3 regions of the Bacillus mesophilum genome follow, and region 1 is predicted to be linked to each of the others. Evidence: riboswitches for the same ligand, from Rfam matches in the RefSeq annotation. Region 1 holds a riboswitch; each other region holds the start of a gene.
What was found. A riboswitch is a leader RNA that binds a small molecule or an ion and turns the genes downstream of it on or off. The one in region 1 is predicted to bind S-adenosylmethionine.

Region 1 (9,835 bases):
TACTGTGGTAAATGAGTTATTACCAGAATCTGCAATAAGAAAGGCAAATCTAAACTATATGCCGACACTTGCGGAGAAGTGGAATGTTGAAAGTGTCCCATGTCTGTTGATTGTTCATAATGGTGAAATAACTGAAAAAATATATGCCTTTCATTCAGTTCCTTATTTATTGGAAAAAATGTCTGCAGTATAAAAGAAAGGGCTGGGAGCTAATTCCCGGCTTTTTCTTTGTTTCCAAATTTCATAGCATGAAAAGTTGTTGGTTTATTAAGCAGGCTGTTCAGATTGATATCAGTAATGAAAAAAGAATTCTGCCCGCCAGCCAACATAGTATAGATGAAGAGAAGGAAAAGCCAGGAATCCTGCCTCTTAGCCAAAAACTCCTTCCTATAAAAACAACATGAACATGAAGTGAATGTTGTTTTTTAGTAAATGTATCGTTTTGTCATTGAAATATATTTACAATTGCCTCTTTTAAGAATATTATATTTAGGGATGCGAAATATCAACAAAATTTCTAAAGAAGTCTTGAGGCGATAAGAGCATGTTCTATAAAGAGTGGGTTCACCAAATTAAAGGATATAATCAAAATATCCGGCGTGCCTTTCTAGCCAATATTTTCACACAAATTGGTTTAGGTATTTTTATGGTTATTTACAATTTTTATATTCGTGAATTAGGCTATTCGGATGGAATGAATGGGCAAGTGATTTCAATGACATCACTTGCAACTGCAATCATCCTTATTCCAGCAGGTTTATTAAGTGATCGGTTTGGAAGAAAAAATATTATGCTTTACGGTGCAATCGCAACGGGAGCCGTCTTGATCATCCGCAGCTTGGCGGAAGGACCGGCAATGTTATTATCTGCTGCTTTTGCAACAGGACTGACATCAGCTTTTTTACAAGTCTCAAGTATCCCTTGGCTCGCTGAAAACTCTCGAGCAGAACAGAGGGTGCACTTATTCAGCATTCACTTTGCCATTATGACAGGGGCAAATGTCATTGGTAACCTCAGTGGCGGATTACTAACTGATTTCTTTTCATTGTTTATGTCTCAGTTGAATGGAATACGAGTTACGCTGATGCTCGGCGGTGTTATTTTTCTCATAGGAATCTTCCCAATTATAAAGTTCCAGGAAAGCCGGAAGGTAACGAATTCCATTGATAAATCTAAGTCTGATTCTGCAAAGGCTGCCTTGTTGGCAAGAAAAGACAGTTTGAAGATTGTCGTTCTGTTTGCAGTAGCGCAATTAATTATTGGTGTCGGCGCAGGATTAGTTATACCTTATTTAAATCTATATTTTTCTGATCGTTTTGCCGCTTCAAACTCAGCAGTCGGGATGATCATCTCACTTGGGCAGGCAATGACTGCAGTAGCCATGATTATCGGACCTAAAGTAGTTCAGAAATTTGGTGAAGTGAAAGCGGTCGTTATTTTGCAGCTATCGTCACTGCCATTTCTGCTTTTAACCGCTTATACAGAACAGCTTTGGCTTGCAGCGATTGGGTTTCTTTTCCGGCAGGCATTAATGAATGCGGGAAATCCTATACAAATGTCACTGATGATGTCAAAAGTTGACGATTCAATGAAAGGATTTGCCAGCTCTGTGAACCAGATGGTCTTTAATTTAGGATGGGCAGTAATGGGACCTGTATCAACGGGTATTGTGATGATGTATGGTTCTTATTGGGGGTACGCTGCAGTTTTCACGATTACGGCTATCTTATATTTAATAGGTTCACTTTATTTCCTCATTGTCTTTAAACGCTATAATCCTAAAAAAATCGCACAAATGACAGCATAGCCTGCTTTCAACTGACATATTTCTCAGGAAATAATCCTAGACAATACCGTAATAGAAGCGGTCGTTGTCTTTTTTTTGGTTAATTTGTTGAAAAAAATATGCAGGATAAAGAATCAGTTCCACGGAATAAAGCTTATATAGACTATAGAATTTTGAGGTGTACTCTAATGGAACAGCTGGCTAAATCCTTTATACAAGAATTAGAGCAAAAACAGCATGTCTTTCAAGTATTGCAGAATCGCAGGCTGACGGTGCATTTTCATAGCGAGGCTGAACACCTATATTTACGGATTGAAGACGGGAGGGCTGACGTTATTTCTCCTATAGAATGTGAGATGGAGATTTATGGCCCTAAAACAACTTTGACTCATCTTTTTCAGAAAAAAATAAAGCTGCGCCAACTGATGAAAGAGCAGCCAATCCAAATAAAAGGCCCTTTTCGCAGTATTCTTTTATTAGAAACAATTTTATATCTTGGAAAAAATTAATGGTTTTTTTGTTGACTGGTTTTTTCCTATATGTTAAAATTTCAAACAAATATGAAAATTGAATATTCTTATCAAGAGAGGTGGAGGGACTGGCCCTACGAAACCCGGCAACCGGTTAATTACACGGTGCTAATTCCAGCAGAGCAGATGCTCTGAAAGATAAGAAGAGTTGTGAATTCCAGACCCTCTTCTTCTTGAAGAGGGTCTTTCGCTGTTACGATAATCGTATGGAGCGAATGCAGCATGATGATACTCAAGCGAAAACCAATTAAAAGGAGAGATCGACATGACTGAAAGGAAAAAAAATTATCGTTTTGAAACATTGGGTATTCATGGAGGATTAGCGCCAGATCCAGTAACCGGTGCTCGGGCAGTTCCAATTTATCAAAATAATGCTTATCAATTCAAAAGTACTGACCATGCTGCAAACCTTTTTGGACTAAAGGAACCAGGTTATATTTATACACGGATACATAATCCGACTGTAAGTGTGTTCGAGGAAAGAGTAGCACTGCTTGAAGGTGGCATTGGCGCACTGGCTGTTTCAAGTGGTCAGGCTGCGATTACTTTATCCATACTAAATATTGCTGGTGCCGGAGACGAAATTGTCGCCGCATCTAACTTATATGGAGGCACCTATAATTTGTTCGCAGTAACCTTGCCTAAATATGGGATAAATGTAAAGTTTGTTGATCCGCAAGATCCAGAAGCTTTCAGAGAGGCAATTACGAATAAAACAAAAGCGATATTTGCAGAAACAATTGGTAACCCCAGCTTAAAAGTGCTGGATATTGAAGCAGTAGCTGCTATTGCTCATGAAAATGGCATACCGCTAATTATTGATAATACATTTCCTACTCCTTATCTGTGCAGGCCAATTGAATTTGGGGCCGATATCGTGATCCACTCTGCCACCAAATGGCTTCTTGGCAACGGAACAACAATGGGAGGCATTATTGTAGATGGCGGCAAGTTTGACTGGAATTCACCGAAATTCCCAGGCTTTACTGAACCGGATCCAAGCTATCATAACTTAGTTTACAGTGAGGCGCTTGGTGAGGCTGCGTATATTACAAAAGCACGTGTTCAGCTGCTGCGTGATCTTGGTCCTGCTTTAAGTCCGCAAAATGCATTCCAATTCGCTTTAGGAATTGAAACTTTACATGTGCGCATGAAGGAGCATGTGGCAAATACAAAGAAAATTATCAGCTATCTCAAGAGCCATCCTGCTATTAATTGGCTCTTATACCCTGGAGATGAAGATCATGCTGACAAGGCTTTAGCAGATAAATATCTTCCAAAAGGTGCAGGGGCCGTTGTTGTTTTTGGCATTAAAGGAGGAAGAGAAGCTGGTGCTGCTTTAATCAATAATCTTAATCTTTGGGCACATGTTGCCAATGTAGGGGATGCAAAAAGCTTAATTATCCATCCTGCAAGCACAACTCATCAGCAGCTGGATGATGAGGCTTTAAAAATTGCGGGAGTTCCTGAAGATTTAATCCGAATATCTGTCGGAATTGAAAATGCAGAAGATTTAATTGAGGATTTAGAACAGGCAATTGAGACCGCAACAGGAATCACAGCACTTGCCGCTAAAGCTTAAACAAAGTGTTACCAGAGGAAGTATAAAATATCTTGGGATTCACTTTTTTAGTTGACACCCTTATCATGACCGTGATACGATAGCATTCGTAATTTATAAATGAATGTAAGTGAATTGAATATAGATGTTTAGCTCTTATCAAGAGAGGTGGAGGGAAGTGCCCTATGAAGCCCGGCAACCGTCATGAAAATGAAATGGTGCCAATTCACTCAAAGCTTATGGCTTTGATAGATGAGAGAAAGGACTTATTTTTAATGCCTTTCTGCTCATAACAGGAAGGCATTTTTATTTTATTTTTTTACTAGTTTTCAAGAATTGAAATCTTGACTGGTTACAAAGATATTTTTATGTGTTTTCTGGAATTGAGGAGAATGAAAGGCATGGTCCAATCAAAAGCTATTGTATAGGCAATGTCAGGAATGAGAGGGTGAAACAACAAGTGATTTCTATAAAAAATGCAAAGAAAATATTTGCAACGAAAAAAGGGAAGGTCAACGCGGTTGATCAAGTGAACCTTGAAATTAAAGAAGGCGAAATTTTTGGAGTGATTGGCTACAGTGGAGCGGGGAAAAGTACGTTAATCCGTATGCTAAATGGATTGGAAATTCCTACTGAAGGCAGTGTAGTCGTTGCCAACAACGAAGTTTCACGTATTAAAGGCAGTGACTTAAGAAAGGCCAGACAAGAGATTAGTATGATTTTCCAGCACTTTAATCTGCTATGGTCCAGAAATGTTAGAGAGAATATTGCCTTTCCACTGGAGATTGCAGGCGTTTCGAAGCAGGAAAGAATTAAGAGAGTGGATGAACTCATCCGTCTTGTTGGTTTAGAGGGGAGAGAGGATGCATATCCTTCCCAGCTGAGCGGAGGGCAAAAACAAAGGGTTGGCATTGCAAGAGCACTGGCGAATAATCCTAAGGTGCTGCTGTGTGATGAGGCAACATCTGCGTTAGATCCACAGACAACAGACTCAATACTTGAACTGCTTGTTGATATTAATGAACGCCTTGGCTTAACCATTGTATTGATTACTCATGAAATGCATGTTATTCGCAAAATCTGCCATCGTGTAGCTGTGATGGAGAATGGTCAAATTGTTGAAGAAGGACCTGTTCTAGAAGTATTTAAAAATCCAGCTGCACCAATCACAAAGAGATTTGTACAGCAGGTGACCGAACCGGAAGAGACGAAGGAAACCGTTCAGCATTTACTCGACCTTTATCCACAGGGGCAAGTCATTCAGCTCGGTTTTGTTGGTGAGGCTGCAGAACAGCCGCTTATTACGAATTTAATTCGTCATTACTCGGTTACAGTTAATATTCTGCAAGGGAAAATATCACAAACACAAAAGGGTTCTTATGGAACATTATTTATTCATCTAGATGGGGAACAGACGGAAATTGCTAAGGCAATCGACTATATCCATTCCCAGAATGTTGGAGTGGAGGTGATTTCTAATGCTTAATTCACTCATTCCAAATGTCCAATGGGATAAAATGTGGGAAGCTACATTAGAAACATTATATATGACAGCTATATCGGTTTTTGCAACCTTTGTCCTGGGTATTATTTTAGGATTGCTGCTCTTTTTATCAGCCAAAGGAAATATTTGGGCTAATGCTCCTGTTAATAAAGTTATCAGTGCATTCGTCAATATTTTTAGATCTATTCCATTTATCATTTTAATTGTATTATTGATTCCTTTTACCAAGCTAATTTTAGGTACAATGATTGGTCAAAACGCTGCATTGCCGGCTCTTATTATCGGAGCAGCGCCATTTTATGCACGAATGGTTGAAATAGGATTGAGGGAAATTGATAAAGGGGTTATTGAAGCGGCTAAATCAATGGGTGCTAAAACTAGCACGATTATCTGGAAAGTGCTTCTTCCTGAATCAATGCCAGCATTAGTTTCTGGTATTACCGTTACTGCCATTGCGTTAGTAGGTTATACAGCTATGGCTGGTGTAATTGGAGCAGGCGGACTTGGAAACCTTGCTTATCTGGAAGGGTTTCAGCGCAGCCGTTTTGACGTAACGCTGGTAGCAACGATTATTATATTAATTATTGTATTTATCATCCAATTCATTGGTGATTTTATAACATCAAAATTAGACAAACGATAGGAGAGAAAAAAATGAAAAAATGGTTATCAATCTTAGCAGCCTTAACAGTAGCACTAATTATTTCTGCTTGCGGCACTTCAGATGAAGGTACTGAAGGAGACAATGCAGGCGGCGGAGAAGAAGCAGAAACAACAACACTTAAAGTCGGTGCTTCAAACGTTCCACACGCTGAAATCTTAGAAGAAGTGAAGCCGCTGCTTGAAGAGAAAGGCTTTGAACTAGACATTACTACATTCCAAGATTATATTTTACCAAACCAGGCATTAGAGTCCGAAGATATTGATGCTAACTACTTCCAGCACATCCCTTATCTTGAGTCTCAAAAGGCTGAGCATGGGTATGATTTCGTAAACGCTGGCGGAATTCACATTGAGCCAATTGGTGTATACTCTCAAAAATATGAGAGCTTAGATGAACTTCCTGATGGTGCAACAATTATTATGAGTAACTCTGTTGCTGACCATGGCCGTATCCTTTCATTATTAGAACAGCAAGGATTAATCACGCTTAAAGAAGGCGTTGAAAAAACAGCAGCAACAATCGAAGATATTGAAGAAAACAGCAAGAACCTAGAGTTTGATACTGAATATGAAGCATCCCTTCTTCCGCAAATTTACAACAATGGCGAAGGTGACGCAGTTCTAATTAACTCTAACTATGCAATTGATGCTGGATTAAATCCAATTGAAGATTCTATTGCAATCGAAGACAAAGAATCTCCATACGTGAACGTAATCGCTGTTCGCAGTGGTGATGAAGAAAGCGAAGCAATCAAAGCATTAGTAGAAGTTCTTCACTCTCAAGAAATTCAAGATTTCATTCTTGAAAAATATGAAGGTGCAGTTGTACCTGTATCTGAATAATAGTTTAAAAGCTCCTGTGTTTGCAGGAGCTTTTTTTATTTGTCTTGAGTTTTTCGGCTGCGGCGGCTGGTACCATTTGTGTTTGGCGGATAAGTTGCTCTTTTTGGCGGATAACTCCCATTTTACGGCGATTATATCCGATTTTACAGCGGATAAATCAAAATAACCGCGGAAATTATAGCTTCAACCTCTCTTTACATCCAGCAAAGCAGCGGTTTCAGCAAAAAACGCAGGCATATTCCTCAGCAATGTAGCAATATTGGCTAAAATAAAAGGATTCTCCGACTTCTGGCCCACCATCACCAAGTTATCTAACCTATAAAATCACAGCCATTTAGAACCATGCTTTAAACCGGATTAAACTCCAGCAATTAACCGAACTGACTCCTTCAAGTGTCCTTCAGACTGAACCAGCGTCATATTTCACGATATATCAGGTTTTACAGTTATTGTGTCGGGTATACAGTCAATGATACGATTTTATAGTAAATAATCCGCACTGCGGAAATTTGAAAGGAATGGTTCGTTATTAACCAGCTAAACCTAAATTATACGAGTGAAATGGAAAAGGCCATGCGTGGAGCCCATGGAGTCGGATATGAGGTTTACAGCCAAAAGCATGATGTGCGAATGGAAGTTGAAGAAAAGCGGCAAAAGGAATATGTAGAAAGCCAGCGTATGGTTGCAGATTTAGAAAGAAAAGTACATTCTTAATGTTATATATATAGGAAGAAACCGGCTCAGCTGTAATGAGCTGGTTTTTCTTTTGCAGTGATCATAAAGGAAACAAAATTAAGTATTTCACGATCTTTATTTCAGGCTATCTTCACATACAATCCAAGTTAGTCGCAGAAAATAGTTAAATAGGATTTCATACTGAATTTGAGCCTTTCAGAAAGGAGAGAATAACTTTAGAACCTACATATACTAAAAAGTTTAAAAAGACGAAAAAAAACTCTATAATTAGACATATTCTCTTATTCCATAGACGAATGTTCTGAAAGAGTTGATATCACTTTTCATTTGTTATAAGATTGTAATGAGAATAAAATGAGAATTAAACTAAGAGGTTTGCGGCAAAGCCGATTTATACAAATCTTTCATAATTGACGGAGGTATTATTATGGCAGCATCAACTTTAACAATTAAAGACCTTCATGTTGAAATTGAAGGCAAAGAGATATTAAAAGGTGTTAATCTTGAAGTTAAAGGCGGAGAGATTCACGCAATCATGGGACCAAACGGAACAGGGAAATCAACATTATCCTCTGCGATTATGGGTCACCCGAAATATGAAGTTACATCTGGCAGCATCGTAATGGATGGGGAAGATGTGTTAGAAATGGAAGTAGATGAGCGCGCTCAAGCAGGTCTATTCCTTGCTATGCAATATCCAAGCGAGATTAGCGGTGTAACAAATGCTGACTTCTTGCGTTCTGCTATGAACAGCCGCCGTGAGGAAGGCAATGAAATTTCATTAATGAAGTTTATCCGTCAAATGGATAGCAAAATGGAATTCCTAGAAATGGACGTTGACATGGCTCAGCGTTACCTAAATGAAGGGTTCTCTGGCGGAGAGAAAAAACGTAACGAAATCCTTCAATTAATGATGCTTGAACCAAAAATTGCAATCCTTGATGAAATTGATTCTGGATTAGATATCGATGCATTAAAGGTTGTTTCAAAAGGAATCAATGAAATGCGCGGCGAAGAGTTTGGCTGCTTAATTATTACTCACTATCAGCGTCTTCTTAACTACATTACGCCTGACCATGTACACGTAATGATGCAAGGCCGCATTGTAAAATCCGGTGGCCCTGAGCTGGCACAGCGTTTAGAGGCAGAAGGATATGACTGGATTAAAAAGGAACTTGGCATCGAAGACGAAACAGTTGGGCAAGAAGCGTAACAGTTAGGAGGATCACTATGTCAACTGAAATCAAATTACCATTTGACAAGGAGTATGTCAGCTCCTTTTCAAAAGATATGGGCGAACCGGCTTGGCTGACTGAACTTCGTACTACAGCTCTTGCTGATGCGGAAAACCTGCCAATGCCTAAGCCTGATAAAACAAAAATAGATAAATGGAATTTTACGCAATTTACAAAACATCTTGTAGCAAGTGAGGATTATTCCTCTTTAAACGAGCTGCCTGAGGATGTTAGAAGCTTGATTAATTTAGAGGCACAAGAACAAAGCCTTTATATTCAGCGTAATAACAGACCGACATATCTTTCAGTAACGAAAGAGATGCAGGAAAAAGGTGTTATTTTTACAGATATCTTTACAGCTGCAAGAGAGCATGGCGACCTGCTGCAGAAGTACTTTATGACAGATGCAGTGAAAGTGAACGAGCACAAGCTGACGGCTTTGCACGCAGCATTGTTAAACGGCGGAGCGTTCTTATATATTCCGAAAAATGTTGAGATCACTGAGCCAATCCAAGCTGTTTATATTCATGATGACAAGGAAGCAAACTTGTTCAACCATGTTTTAATCGTAGCAGATGACAATAGCTCAGTTACGTATGTTGAAAACTACGTATCGACTGTTGCTGAAGCAGATGGAATCTTTAATATTGTGACAGAAGTAATTGCTGGTGCAAATGCAAAGATTCAATATGGAGCAGTGGATACACTTGCCAAAGGCACAACCGTTTATGTGAATCGCCGCGGAAAAGCCGGCAGAGATGCACGTATTGAATGGGCGCTAGGATTAATGAATGACGGGAATACTATTTCTGAAAATATCACGAATTTAATCGGTGATGGTTCATTTGGTGATACAAAAACGGTTGTTGTCGGCCGCGGTGAACAAACACAGAACTTTACGACAAGCATTGTTCACTTTGGAAAAAATTCCGAAGGCTATATTTTAAAGCATGGTGTTATGAAGGATGCTGCAACTTCCATCTTTAATGGCATCGGAAAAATTGAACATGGCGCATC
Region 2 (6,545 bases), on a different contig from region 1:
ATGGCCTGTTCTTTCGTAAGTTTAGAAATAGGAGGCAGTACGCCAAACGCATCAGCAGTCAGGAAGATAATTGTATTTGGATGCCCTGCGACACTTGGATCAACAATATTATTAATTGCCTGCAATTGATAGGCAGCTCTAGTATTCTCTGTCAGCGTGTTATCATCATAATCAGCTATTCTGGTTTCATGGTCCAGAGCAACATTTTCAAGAACTGCTCCAAAACGGATGGCATTGAAAATCTGCGGCTCTTTTTCAGCTGCAAGATTAATGCATTTTGCATAGCAGCCGCCTTCAATATTAAACACGCCATTCGGTGACCAGCCGTGCTCATCATCTCCAATTAAACGGCGGTTATTATCAGCTGATAAGGTTGTTTTCCCAGTTCCGGATAATCCAAAAAATAAGGCAACATCGCCTTCTCTTCCGACATTGGCTGAGCAATGCATCGGGAGGATTCCGTTTTCAGGAAGTATATAATTCATAACCGAAAAAATTGATTTTTTCATTTCTCCAGCATATTCTGTTCCGCCAATCAGCACCGTGCGCCGTTCAAATGAAATAATAATAAAAGTTTCGGATCCTGTGCCGTCAATTTTAGGATCTGCTTTAAAGTTTGGAGCTGAAATAACAGTAAATTCAGACTTATGACCCGGCAGCTCATCAGCGGCTGGTCGGATAAAGAGCTGATGTGCAAACAAATTATGCCATGCGTATTCATTGATTACTTGAATGGGAAGGCGATGTTTTGCATCTGCACCTGCATATCCTTTAAAGGCAAAAACTTCATCTTGATTTTTTAAATAAGTCAGGACTTTGTCATATAAACGGGAAAATGCTTCTTCAGAAATCGGCTGGTTTACAGGGCCCCAATCAATTTTATCAATCGTTGAAGCTTCTTCAACAATATACTTATCTTTAGGGGAACGTCCTGTATATGTTCCAGTAGTGGCACGAACTGCGCCGGTAGAGGTTAACACACCTTCGCCCCTTTTTAATACTTTTTCAACAAGCTGCGGGACAGAAAGCTGAGTTTGAGTATGCTCGGAATTTAATAGTTGTGATAATCCGTTCGACAGGCTAACAGAGTTCATCTGATGAATACCTTCCTTTTTTTAGAATTAGTAGTACAAAGTATGAAAGTGATTACATCTCTCAAATAGTATAACACATTTATATGAATAGTCTATACTATTTGTGTGTGTTATGAAAAAAGAATTAAATAAATGTGCAACCCTCCCTGAATGTTTTTTTACATACTTATAATGGTAATGTTAAAATAGAGAAAACAGAGAAATGAGCTGATCAAAATGAAAATGACCGTTTTATATGATGGAACTTGTTCATTATGCAAGGAGTCGAGACGTCTTTTCGAAAAGCTCGATTGGCTGGATAAAATAAAATGGGTTTCTCTGCAGGAATATGAAAAAACAAATGGGGAAACAGGGTTCAATCAAAAAGAATTGCGCAAAGAAATCCATCTGATTACAGGCAGTGGAAAAGTTTTAAAGGGGTTCTATGCCGTAAGATTGATTATGCTACAATGCCCGCCTGCTTTTGTGCCCGGTCTATTGATGTACCTCCCGCTCATGCCCCTTATTGGGAAGCCCATTTATATGATGGTTGCTAAAAATAGACATAAATTCTTCAGACGAAAATGTGATGATGGAAGCTGTGCTTTGTAATAAATCCGATTGGTTTAATAAGGAATTAGAATTAGTTTAGAAAAATAAATTGACATCCTTTAGACTTGTGCGCTAATATTTACAGTTGAACGGATACTCTCTTATCCCGAGCTGGTGGAGGGACAGGCCCTATGAAACCCAGCAACCTGCTTATTTTTTAAATAAGGCAAAGGTGCTAACCTGAAGCAAGGATCTAGTCCTTGAACGATAAGAGTGAAAGGCGCGAATTGATTTGCTTTCAACCTTTTCACTTGTGGGAAGGTTTTTTATTTTGCAGTCAGACGCTTTTTTATGGCGGCAGAATCAAGCGGATTTAACTTTCTGTACCCGCTGATTTTCGACCAATTATAATAAAATCGCCATGTTTATTTCATACTACTAAGGGAATGAGTTCCGTATCAATTTAAGATTCATTGTCATACAATAATCTTGCCAATTTGAAGTTAGGGAGGAACCCAGATGTCAACAAAACGCCGTTTGTTTACTTCTGAATCAGTAACTGAAGGTCATCCGGATAAAATTTGTGACCAGATTTCTGATGCTATTTTAGATGCTATTCTTTCAAAGGATGCAAATGCACGTGTTGCTGCAGAAACGTCTGTAACAACAGGGCTTGTATTAGTTGCTGGAGAAATTACAACTTCTACATATGTAGATATTCCAAAGATTGTTCGTGAAACAGTTAAAGAAATTGGCTATACACGTGCGAAATATGGATTTGATGCTGAAACATGTTCTGTTTTAACATCAATTGATGAGCAGTCAGCAGATATTGCTATGGGTGTTGATCAGGCTCTTGAAGCCCGTGAAGGCCAGATGAGCGATGAAGAAATTGAAGCAATTGGAGCAGGAGACCAAGGTTTAATGTTCGGATTTGCTTGTAATGAAACAAAGGAGCTTATGCCGCTTCCGATTTCATTGGCTCATAAATTATCACGCCGCTTAACAGAAGTTCGCAAAGAGGAAATCCTTCCTTACTTGCGCCCTGATGGTAAAACACAGGTAACAGTTGAGTATGACGAAAATAACAAACCAGTTCGCATTGATACAATTGTTATTTCTACTCAGCACCACCCTGAAGTGACATTAGAGCAAATTCAGCGTAATTTAAAAGAATATGTCATTAACCCTGTTGTACCAAGTGAGTTAATTGACGAAAACACTAAATATTTCATTAATCCTACTGGCCGTTTCGTAATCGGCGGACCTCAAGGGGACGCTGGCTTAACCGGACGTAAGATTATTGTTGATACGTACGGCGGCTATGCACGCCATGGCGGCGGCGCATTCTCTGGCAAGGATCCAACTAAAGTGGACCGTTCTGCCGCTTATGCTGCTCGTTATGTTGCTAAGAACCTTGTAGCAGCTGGATTAGCTGATAAAGTTGAAGTTCAGCTTGCATACGCAATTGGTGTAGCACAGCCTGTATCCATTTCTGTAGACACCTTTGGAACTGGCAAGGTATCTGAGGATGTTCTTGTTGATGTTGTACGAAACAACTTTGACTTGCGCCCAGCAGGCATTATTAATATGCTTGATCTGCGCCGTCCAATCTACAAGCAGACTGCTGCATACGGACACTTTGGCCGTACAGACTTAGATCTTCCATGGGAGCGCACTGACAAAGCTGACGCTCTTCGTGCTGAAGCACTTCAGTCATAACAGATAGCAATTAGCGAAAGAAGCTAATCATTGGTTTACATGCCGATGGTTAGCTTTTTTATTGTGGAGAGAGATTCGGAGAGTGCTTAGGACTATGAAGGTGATGAGAGATGCCTTTCCTTTGAAATGAGGAAAGGAAAAAGAAGAGCGTAAGAGGTTGATACGCAAGTCTTTATAATCTAGAAAAAGGGAAACAGAGTGTAAAGATAGAGAAATACACCCGTATAACCCAAAAACAGGAAAAAGGTGTCGCGGAAAAGGCGGAAATACACCTGTATAATCCAAAAACAGGAAAAAAGTGTCGCGGAAAAGGGAGAAATACACCCCTATAACCCAAAAACAGGAAAAAGGGTCGCGGAAAAGGTAGAAACACGCCTGTATAATCCAGAAACAGGAAAATGATGTCGCGCAAAAGGAAGAAACACCCCTCTATAATCTAGAAATAGGAAAATAGTGTCGCGCAAAAGGGAGAAACGCCCCTCTGTAATCCAGAAACCGGAAAATAGTGTCGCGCAAAAGGCCTCTACCAGCGAATTTTACATTTTAACACTCGACCAAATCCTAAATTAAGTCATCGCAGCCACAAACCATAATTAATGAAACATTTTCACATCTTTTTACGTCAAATGTATATAGGTGTAACGGCAGATGATTATCCTTTTCGTAAATCGTCAAAGCTATGAATGATACAACTTCCTGATTTCCTTCCATTTCCAATGAAAGTAACACGAATTTAATACATTAGATAGTGCCATTTTCAGCTATTTAGTGGTAGTATTAGAAGGTATTTGTGTTGAAAGTTTAAAGACTGAAAAGATAAGTGGGTGCTACATACATGTGTGGTTTTATAGGTTGCGTGCATAATCAGGCACAGCAAATCCGTGATGAAGCTAAAGAACAATTTACTAAAATGAACAATGTGATTACACATAGAGGTCCAGATGATTCTGGCTATTATTACGATGATTATGTTCAGTTCGGTTTCCGCAGACTGAGTATTATTGATATTGAAAGCGGCCATCAGCCCCTAACATATGAGAATGAACGCTACTGGATTATTTTCAATGGAGAGATTTATAACTATGTAGAACTCCGTGAAGAGTTAATTCAAGAGGGACTGACATTTGAAACGCATTCCGACACGGAAGTGATCATTGCGCTGTTCAGTTATTATAAGGAAAAGGCTGTTGAAAAGCTTCGCGGCATGTTTTCATTTGTTATTTGGGATAAGCAGGAAGAACGTTTATATGGCGCGCGTGATCCTTTTGGCATCAAGCCGTTCTTCTATTTTGATGATGGAGAGAAAACATTCTTTGCTTCTGAAAAGAAGAGTATTATGCTGGCTCAGCAAAATGATGTTATTAACTATGAATCGCTTCAGCATTATTTAACCTATCAATTTGTGCCTGAACCGTTTACGATGACAGATGGTATCCATAAGCTTGAACCTGGCCATTATTTCACGAAAAAAATGGGCGAAAAGATGGAGATTAAGCGTTATTGGAAAGCATCCTTCCACCCTGTTCAAAAATCAGAAACAGATTTTATTAAAGAAATAAAAGATGTAATGTTCGATTCAGTTAAAATGCATATGAGAAGTGATGTGCCGGTTGGCTCCTTCTTATCGGGCGGTATAGATTCTTCTATTATTGCGTCCATTGCTAAAGAATATCATCCATCCATTAAAACGTTCTCAGTTGGTTTTGAGCACAACGGCTTTAGTGAGGTAGATGTGGCACAGGAAACGGCTGAAAAGCTCGGTGTTGAGAATATCAGCTATATTATTACGCCGGAAGAGTATATGAATGAAGTGCCAAAGATTATGTGGCATATGGATGATCCGCTTGCAGATCCAGCATGTGTACCGCTTTATTTTGTTTCGCGTGAAGCACGAAAGCACGTTACTGTTGTGCTGTCTGGTGAAGGTGCAGACGAATTATTTGGCGGATATAATATTTACCGAGAGCCTCAATCGCTAGAAATGTTCAACAAAATTCCTGCGGTCGGAAAATCGTTTTTGCGTTTAATAGCAAAAATGATGCCAGAGGGCATGAAAGGTAAAAGCTTTATTGAACGCGGCGTAACGCCAATGGAAGAGCGCTATATTGGAAATGCCAAGATGTTTACAGAACAGGAAAAGAAAAATCTCCTTCATGTGTATAACGATGGTTTGAAATATACAGACATCACAAAGTCGCTTTATGCGGAAAGCCGCGGTTATGACCCAGTTGATACGATGCAGTATATTGATATTCATACTTGGATGCGCGGAGATATTCTTCTTAAAGCAGATAAAATGACAATGGCACATTCTCTTGAACTTCGTGTGCCTTTCCTTGATAAAGAAGTGTTTAAAGTGGCTTCAACTATTCCGACCAGCTTAAAAACGGCGAATGGCACGACTAAATATATTCTACGTAAAGCTGCTGAAGGTGTTGTGCCTGATCACGTCTTGAACAGGAAAAAGCTTGGATTCCCAGTTCCAATTCGTCACTGGCTAAAAAATGAAATGAATGAATGGGCGAAAAATATCATTCGTGAAAGCCAAACAGATCATTTAATTCAAAAGGATTATGTTTTAAGGCTTCTTGAAGATCATTGCCAAAATAAAGCAGATTACAGCCGTAAAATATGGACAGTGCTTATGTTTATGGTTTGGCATGCAGTCTATATTGAAAAGAAATACTCGTTTGAAGAAGAAGCGCTAAAAGCTAAACAGATGCAGCATTAAGAAAAAGCCTGGGCATATGCCCAGGCTTTTTGTTATTCCGATAAATAGGTGATTGCTTGGCTGCCCATTTGAACCCAAGCTTCTGCAAACGAATCAATCGGCGCTTTTTTATTTTTTTCACCAGTTAGCGGATCGTTAAAATAGACATATGATTGATCGTAGCCTGTTAAAAGAACAGAGTGCTCTTTATAGGTAATATCAATTTTTCCGCTGGGTGTCTGCCAAGTTTCAAACATGTTCTTAGAGAGCTTTTGATACGTTGTATTCGTGATCACCCATACAGGGCGATTATCGGATAAATGGATTTTCAATTCCGTAAAGTCGGAACCGGTTAAATCCATAATTCTTCCAGGCAAATACTGTTCCGCTAATTTTTTGATTGGCTTATGATATACGCCAAATCCAGGATTGTCATATGAATACATATCACCGACAAATCCATCATTTGGATGGCCAAATGAAATTTG
Region 3 (6,545 bases), on a different contig from region 1:
TTTTTATTTTCACTTAACGACGACCGAAACGCTTTTTGCACTACTGCTGACTATTATTGGTCATATTAAACCAATTCTTTTCCGATTTAAAGGTGGAAAAGGCATTTCATCCTTTATAGGAGGAATTCTTGCTATTGAGCCTTTCATGGCAGTTGTCATTATCTTCGGCTTTTTGATCTTTTATCCGATTTCTAAAAGTTTTACGATAGGTGGACTTGGTTCTTTTATACTTATCCCCATTACAGCATATTTTGTTTTTCACAGTTCTTTGGAAGAAGCTCTCTTTCTTTTTCTTATCATCCTGGTCGTAATAGCAGCACACGAGAAAGACATAAGAGGTTACTTTATACAAAAATTCACTTCCAAGTAATACATAGCTTAAGCTAAAACAGTAAAAGACCCGAACGATTAGACAGAAAGTGAATACTGCAATCGCTCGGGTTTATCTTTAATTTCTTTATTTAGATAGAATTACTTGTTTTCTAAGGCTTTTCTTTCATGAAATTCTGCTGTAATTGCAGCAAGAGTTTCCGGCTCAGTTATCAGTTTGAGAGCGGTTAAGGCAAGTGCCTTGGCACCAGTTATCAAGGCTTGATCTCCTTTTGGAGACGCAGCAGCTTCTCTAAATGGAACCGTGTGCGGGATCAAATCACTTGACCCAATTTTAATATAAGGATGGATCGTCGGCACAACTTGGCTGATATTTCCGGCATCTGTTGAGCCAAGCCCTTCGCGTACGCCCATGATAGTTTCTCCTAATTCTTCAGCAGCTTCTCTAAAAACTTCATCATACTTTTCGTTTGCAAGAAGATTATCAACCTCATTTTGGAAAGCAATAACGTTTAATTTAGCACCAGTGGCTAAGGCTGCTCCTTCTGCAACTGCTTTTACTTTTTCAGTAACTTCATTTAATTTTGCTCTAGTTGCTGCACGAATAAAGAATCTTGCTTTAGCGTATTCAGGAATAATATTCGGAGCATCTCCGCCATGAGTGATAATTCCATGAATACGCACATCATCTGTCAGCTGCTGTCTTAAAGCATTGATACCATTGAATAATTGAATAACCGCATCCAGTGCATTAATGCCTTCGTGCGGGGAAGCAGCAGCATGAGCAGGTTTGCCGGTATATTCAAAATCAAGCGGATCAACCGCCAAAGAAGGTCCAGTTAAACGAGTTTCACTATTTGGATGAATCATTAAAGCCGCATCTATTCCATCTGTTAGATTATGTTTTACAAAGCTTCCTTTCGCACTGCCGTTAGGTCCGCCTTCTTCAGCAGGTGTTCCAAATACAACAGCTTCACCGCCAGTTTCTTCAATCACTTTGCTTAATGCAATTGCTGCAGCTGTACTTGTCGTGCCAATAATATTGTGCCCGCATGCATGACCAATCCCTGGAAGAGCATCATATTCAGCTAAAAATGCGATTGAGGGTCCAGGTTTGCTGCCTTTTTTGCGTGCGACAAAAGAAGTTTCATGTCCTGCAACGGCCTTTTCTACAGCGAAACCTTCTTTTTCAAGCAGTTCAGTCAGAAGGGAAGAGGCAAAGAATTCCTCGTTTCCAATTTCCGGGTTCTCGTGAATTTTATGACTTGTTTCAATGTAAACAGATTTGTTGTCTTCGACATTTTGAATAATTTTCTCTTTTAAAACAGCTGCTGATTGTGTAGATGTGCTCATTATATTTCCTCCTTATAATAGAGGAGGTTCTTGCTAAGCAAAAACCTCCATGAATTTTTAAAGTGACGGTTTACCAGCCAATGTTGCTAAGTGGAACAAATGTAGGGATTAAGTTGCCATCGTATTCTTCTTTAATAAATTCTGCAGTATCTTCTTCCTGGTAAAGTTCGGCAATTCTTTTATAGGTTTCGTTATCTTTGTCTTCTTCGTTGGCAGCAATAATATTAATGTAAGGTGTTGCCGTTTCGCTTTCATGGTAGATGGCATCAGTCAATGGAGTAAGTCCTGCATCACGTGCAATTCCATTGTTAATAAGAGATGCAGCTACATCTGGCAATGCTCTTGGAGTTTGAGCAGGAACCATTTCAACCAATTCAAGGTTTTTAGGGTTTTCGGTTACTTGAGTTAAGTTGCCGTTAGAATCAAAATCTTCTGGCAGTCCGATTAGTCCGGCATCTTCAAGGAGCATTAATGCACGCCCTTGGTTCGATGCATCATTTGGGATTGCAATTTTAGCACCATCAGGAATATCGTTAACATCTTCATATTGGTCAGAATAGATACCCATCGGAGCCAGAACCGTTGTAGCAATAGGAACAAGGTCTAAATTATGCTCTTCAATAAAAACATCAAAGTAGGCAACCGTTTGGAATGCATTTAAATCCAATTCATTTTCTGCAAGTGCTGTGTTTGGTGCTACGTAATCAGAGAATGACACGATTTCGATGTCAATGCCTTCCTTCTCAGCTTTTTCAGCAATAAAATCCCAGGTTCTTGTATCTGTGCCGCTAATTCCTATTTTTACCGTTTCCGAACTGTCGCTGGAGCAGCCTGCTGCAAATCCTGCAAATGCTAATAATATGCTTGATAGTATAAGTTTTTTCATGTTGTGTTTCCTCCTAAATTATCTTCGTCTAATTTTTTTAGCTGTAAAATTCCCTAAGCTTTGTAACCCTTGCACAATGACCACAAGAATGGCTACCGTGATCATCATTGTAATTTCATCAAAACGCTGATATCCATATGTAATGGCTAAATCGCCAATACCGCCGGCGCCAACTGCTCCTGCCATTGCTGTTGCCCCTACAAGCCCGATGGTTGCGATGGTGAGCGCAAGGACGAGGGAGCTTAGCGCCTCGGGTAGCAGAAACTTAGAAATGACCTGCCATGGAGTAGCGCCCATTGCTTCAGCAGCTTCAAGAACCCCTGGGTCTACCTCCAATAAAGAGTTCTCTACCAATCTCGCAATATATGGCCCAGCATAAAAGACAAGAGGTACGATTGCTGCTGCTGTTCCAATGGATGTGCCAACAATCAGTCTTGTGACAGGAATGAGCGCAACCAATAAAATAATGAATGGTACTGAACGGAAAATATTAATGATTCCATTTAAAATATTAAAGACAGGCAAGTTTTGAAGCAGATGACCTTTTCTCGTGACAACCAGCAAGATTCCAAGCGGCAGTCCAAGCAGGGTCGAAAACAAAAGAGAAAAAGTGACCATTTGAATCGTTTCAATCAGAGCTTCGATAATTTGATCTGTATTAGCTAGCATGTTCATTCACCTCCTTAATGCTGATATCCTTTTCTTGGATATAAGTTAAGGTGCGGGCAATTTCTTTTTCGTCACCTTGGAACTCTACAATTAAGTTGCCAAACGGAGTTCCCTGCAATTCTGTAATATTGCCAAAAAGGACATTAATATGAATATCAAACTTCTTGGAAATTTCCGATAATAGCGGCTGTCCAGCTTTGTTTCCGACAAAGTTAATGCGGAAGATTTTTTGCATGCCGGCGTGCTGCTGAATCAGTTCCTTGATCGATTCAGGAAGCTGGTCATTCATGACCGTGCTGACGAAATTTCTTGCTGTTGATGTTGTTGGAGAAGAGAAGACGTCAAAAACAGTTCCTTCCTCAATAATTTTTCCGGCTTCAATGACGGCAACCCGATCACATATTTCTCTAATAACAGACATTTCATGGGTAATGATTAAAATAGTAATGTTGTATTCTTTATTTATTTTTTTCAAAAGCTGCAAAATAGAGCTTGTTGTCTGCGGGTCCAATGCAGATGTTGCTTCGTCACAAAGCAATATGGAAGGCTGGGTTGCTAAGGCTCTCGCAATACCAATTCGCTGTTTCTGTCCTCCAGAGAGCTGGTCAGGGTAATTATCTGCTTTGTCAGCTAGACCCACAAACTCTAGCAGCTCTTCAACACGTTTCTTGATCTGTTCCTTAGGTGTATTCACTAATGTAAGCGGCATTGCGACATTGGCAAAAACAGTTTTAGAGTTTAATAGATTAAAATGCTGAAAAATCATCCCGATATTCTTTTTAACTTTTCTGACCTCTTTGACAGATAGGGAAGTAAGGTCGTGTCCATCTACAATGACATGACCAGATGTCGGACGTTCAAGCAGGTTCACACAGCGAATGAGCGAGCTTTTACCTGCACCGCTAAAACCGATCACCCCAAATATTTCTCCTTTATTGATTTTTAGGTCGATACCGTTAAGCGCAGCAACCTGCTGTCCGCCACTTTCGTATACCTTTCTGAGCTGCTGAAATTCAATCAAACTTTTCATCTCCATTTCCAGTTGTGTTTCTTAAGAGAAGCGCAAGCGCCTTAACTCCTTTACAATAAAAAAGTCTCCTTCTTGAAAGAAAGAAGGAGACCTGCAAAAAAATACTGCAATTCGTTCTCCTTATCTTTCAAGCTCTTCAGCTTGCTGGATTTGGCACAAACTTCATATGGAAGCCGCTGCCGAGGTGTCATAGGGCCAGTCCCTCCGCCTCTCTAGATAAGAATGTTATTTAGTTAAAATAAAAACCCTCTTCTAAAATAAGAAGAGGGCAATAAATAATAAACGTCATGACCTCTTCTTATCTTTCAAGCCGTGCTTGCTGGAGTTGGCACAGAATTAGATTCCGCTGCCGAGGTGTCATAGGGCCAGTCCCTCAACCTCTCTTGATAAGAAGTGTGTTCGTATTTTGTTTTGTTAAAACTTGATTATTAATTTAACGCATTAAATCATAGATGTCAAACGTTTTTTGAAATAATATAATTTTTATTATGAAATAGCAAGTGATAAACTTTCCGGATATCACAATACGATCCCTTTTATTCTATTTCTTATTCCTCGAAATATTCTTTAATTTCCTTTTCATTTGAACCATTAAAATAAGGATTTTTTTCTGTGGAGTTTTCTTCGTCTAGATTCATGCGAATGACTAGAGATGGACTTGAAGAATGCTTAGCAATTATCCGATCATCCAGCTTCGTGAACGACGGCAGCTTATTATTCCCGAAGTTTTTGTTATCCATTGTAACACCTCCCAGTGTTAGCTTTTCTAACAAATGCGTAAAATATCCATAAGAGGTTTTGGTTTTATCATAAGAAAAAAAAGGTAAGATAGTATTAAGTTATTTACCAAGGAGTGCTTTGGGGGGAGAGTTTTGAGTATGTTCGATACAATATTAGATATCATAGACAATAAAGGTCCCATAACAATGCCTGCATTATGTGATGAGATAAATGAAAAGAATGAAAAAGGTGATGGAGGAGAAACCGTACAAATAGCTGACGTTGAAGCAATAATTACTCGTAAGAAAGATTTGTTCAAAGTCCAAGACGGTTCTATTATGATTGATCCTAATAAAGACCCCATTCGATTGCGCGTTTCTTTAGGCGGCCATCCGGGTCCTTGGTATAAAATAAATATAGATTTTGTCCAACATCATTTTCATTATTTTGAGTGGCATTTAAGCAGACATTCTAATACCAAAAGGCTTCCTAAAAGAGCAGGTAATCTTGCTTCGTTCAAAAGGCAAATGTATCGTTATCGGATATGGAACTGGTTAGAATTTTATGAAGACGATGGTTTGAGGCTGGAAGATACTTATTGGGATGTAAAGCTTATAACGAAAGGGAAGATATACAAAATGAAAGGTAACGATTCTTATCCTAAGGAATGGACAAACTTTTGTATATCATTGTCAAAATTGATCGGAAAGAGAATTTGTTAAGCCCCTTTTTTTATCCTCAATAAAAATTGGGTGAAAGACAGCAGTAATTGCAGCGAAAATCAGCTTACATATTAAGTTCAGCACTATTCAATCTCGTAATGGAGATATTGAATGAGTGCGTTTTTTTTGATAAAGAACCGTTTTGCTTTTTTATTATTAAAGCTGCTGGAGCTTAGCCGAATTAGTCAGCATCAAGAACTCGCAATATAAATGTTTCATTTATTGCATCAATGAATAGACAATATTCATGCTCACAATCAACATTGAGCAGCAGCTGCAGTTCTTTTGGAATATATATTGCCCCGCCTTCGGTAATAATTCTTTTATTATTTGTTGTACCTGACCGTGCTTTTTGAATAACCACCTGTTTCTTTGCATACGTAAGTTCAGCAAGCTTGCCGGGCAGCAGGCCAAACTCTTTCCGCCATTTACTGGGAAGCTGAATTTTTCCTGTCTTGCTAAAGTTTTTGCATTTATAAATATCAGGCATAAATGATCATCTCCACTTTGTTCATATATATCTATTTCACCAATTCGCAGATTAAAAACATTTTTAAATAATTCAAGTAGGTTCATAAATAATTTTTAATGATGTGCATAAAAAAACAGAGCTAACTTCAAACTGAATATAAAAAGGTTTGGAGGTTTAAGATGAAAGACAATCATATGGAAGATAAGGACATATTGCATCATTTATTAGAGGAACAAATCGCTTATATACTAGTGGATGAAGAAAGAGAACGTGCTAAAATAGAGCATTTGAGAAAGGCAGAACAACATGATATTAGCAAATAGTCTATTTCTGATTTTTTCATTAATTTTTTCTTCAAATATT

Region 2: linked by a shared signal. The riboswitch ahead of metK (methionine adenosyltransferase) and the one ahead of F7732_RS12400 (O-acetylhomoserine aminocarboxypropyltransferase/cysteine synthase family protein) in region 1 are both predicted to bind S-adenosylmethionine.
Region 3: linked by a shared signal. The riboswitch ahead of F7732_RS20330 (methionine ABC transporter ATP-binding protein) and the one ahead of F7732_RS12400 (O-acetylhomoserine aminocarboxypropyltransferase/cysteine synthase family protein) in region 1 are both predicted to bind S-adenosylmethionine.

Annotation. Positions count from the first base shown of each region.
Region 1 covers NZ_WBOT01000003.1:569,936-579,770, forward strand. The annotation lists gene F7732_RS12385 (thioredoxin family protein) at 1-193, shown strand, start outside; gene F7732_RS12390 (MFS transporter) at 545-1,807, shown strand; gene F7732_RS12395 (SCP2 sterol-binding domain-containing protein) at 1,975-2,295, shown strand; SAM riboswitch class I at 2,361-2,461, shown strand; gene F7732_RS12400 (O-acetylhomoserine aminocarboxypropyltransferase/cysteine synthase family protein) at 2,582-3,898, shown strand; SAM riboswitch class I at 4,031-4,136, shown strand; gene F7732_RS12405 (methionine ABC transporter ATP-binding protein) at 4,338-5,363, shown strand; gene F7732_RS12410 (methionine ABC transporter permease) at 5,356-6,024, shown strand; gene F7732_RS12415 (MetQ/NlpA family ABC transporter substrate-binding protein) at 6,036-6,887, shown strand; gene F7732_RS22860 (YuzK family famiily protein) at 7,461-7,601, shown strand; gene sufC (Fe-S cluster assembly ATPase SufC) at 8,011-8,796, shown strand; gene sufD (Fe-S cluster assembly protein SufD) at 8,814-9,835, shown strand, end outside.
Region 2 covers NZ_WBOT01000013.1:2,901-9,445, forward strand. The annotation lists gene pckA (phosphoenolpyruvate carboxykinase (ATP)) at 1-1,094, opposite strand, end outside; gene F7732_RS21420 (thiol-disulfide oxidoreductase DCC family protein) at 1,311-1,685, shown strand; SAM riboswitch class I at 1,784-1,899, shown strand; gene metK (methionine adenosyltransferase) at 2,145-3,347, shown strand; gene asnB (asparagine synthase (glutamine-hydrolyzing)) at 4,183-6,078, shown strand; gene F7732_RS21435 (C39 family peptidase) at 6,111-6,545, opposite strand, start outside.
Region 3 covers NZ_WBOT01000010.1:33,081-39,625, reverse strand. The annotation lists gene F7732_RS20350 (glycerol-3-phosphate acyltransferase) at 1-370, shown strand, start outside; gene F7732_RS20345 (M20 family metallopeptidase) at 472-1,683, opposite strand; gene F7732_RS20340 (MetQ/NlpA family ABC transporter substrate-binding protein) at 1,754-2,569, opposite strand; gene F7732_RS20335 (methionine ABC transporter permease) at 2,588-3,238, opposite strand; gene F7732_RS20330 (methionine ABC transporter ATP-binding protein) at 3,228-4,259, opposite strand; SAM riboswitch class I at 4,386-4,491, opposite strand; SAM riboswitch class I at 4,564-4,661, opposite strand; gene F7732_RS20325 (hypothetical protein) at 4,817-5,008, opposite strand; gene F7732_RS20320 (hypothetical protein) at 5,141-5,710, shown strand; gene F7732_RS20315 (hypothetical protein) at 5,892-6,200, opposite strand; gene F7732_RS22885 (hypothetical protein) at 6,362-6,505, shown strand; gene F7732_RS20310 (DUF3889 domain-containing protein) at 6,489-6,545, shown strand, end outside.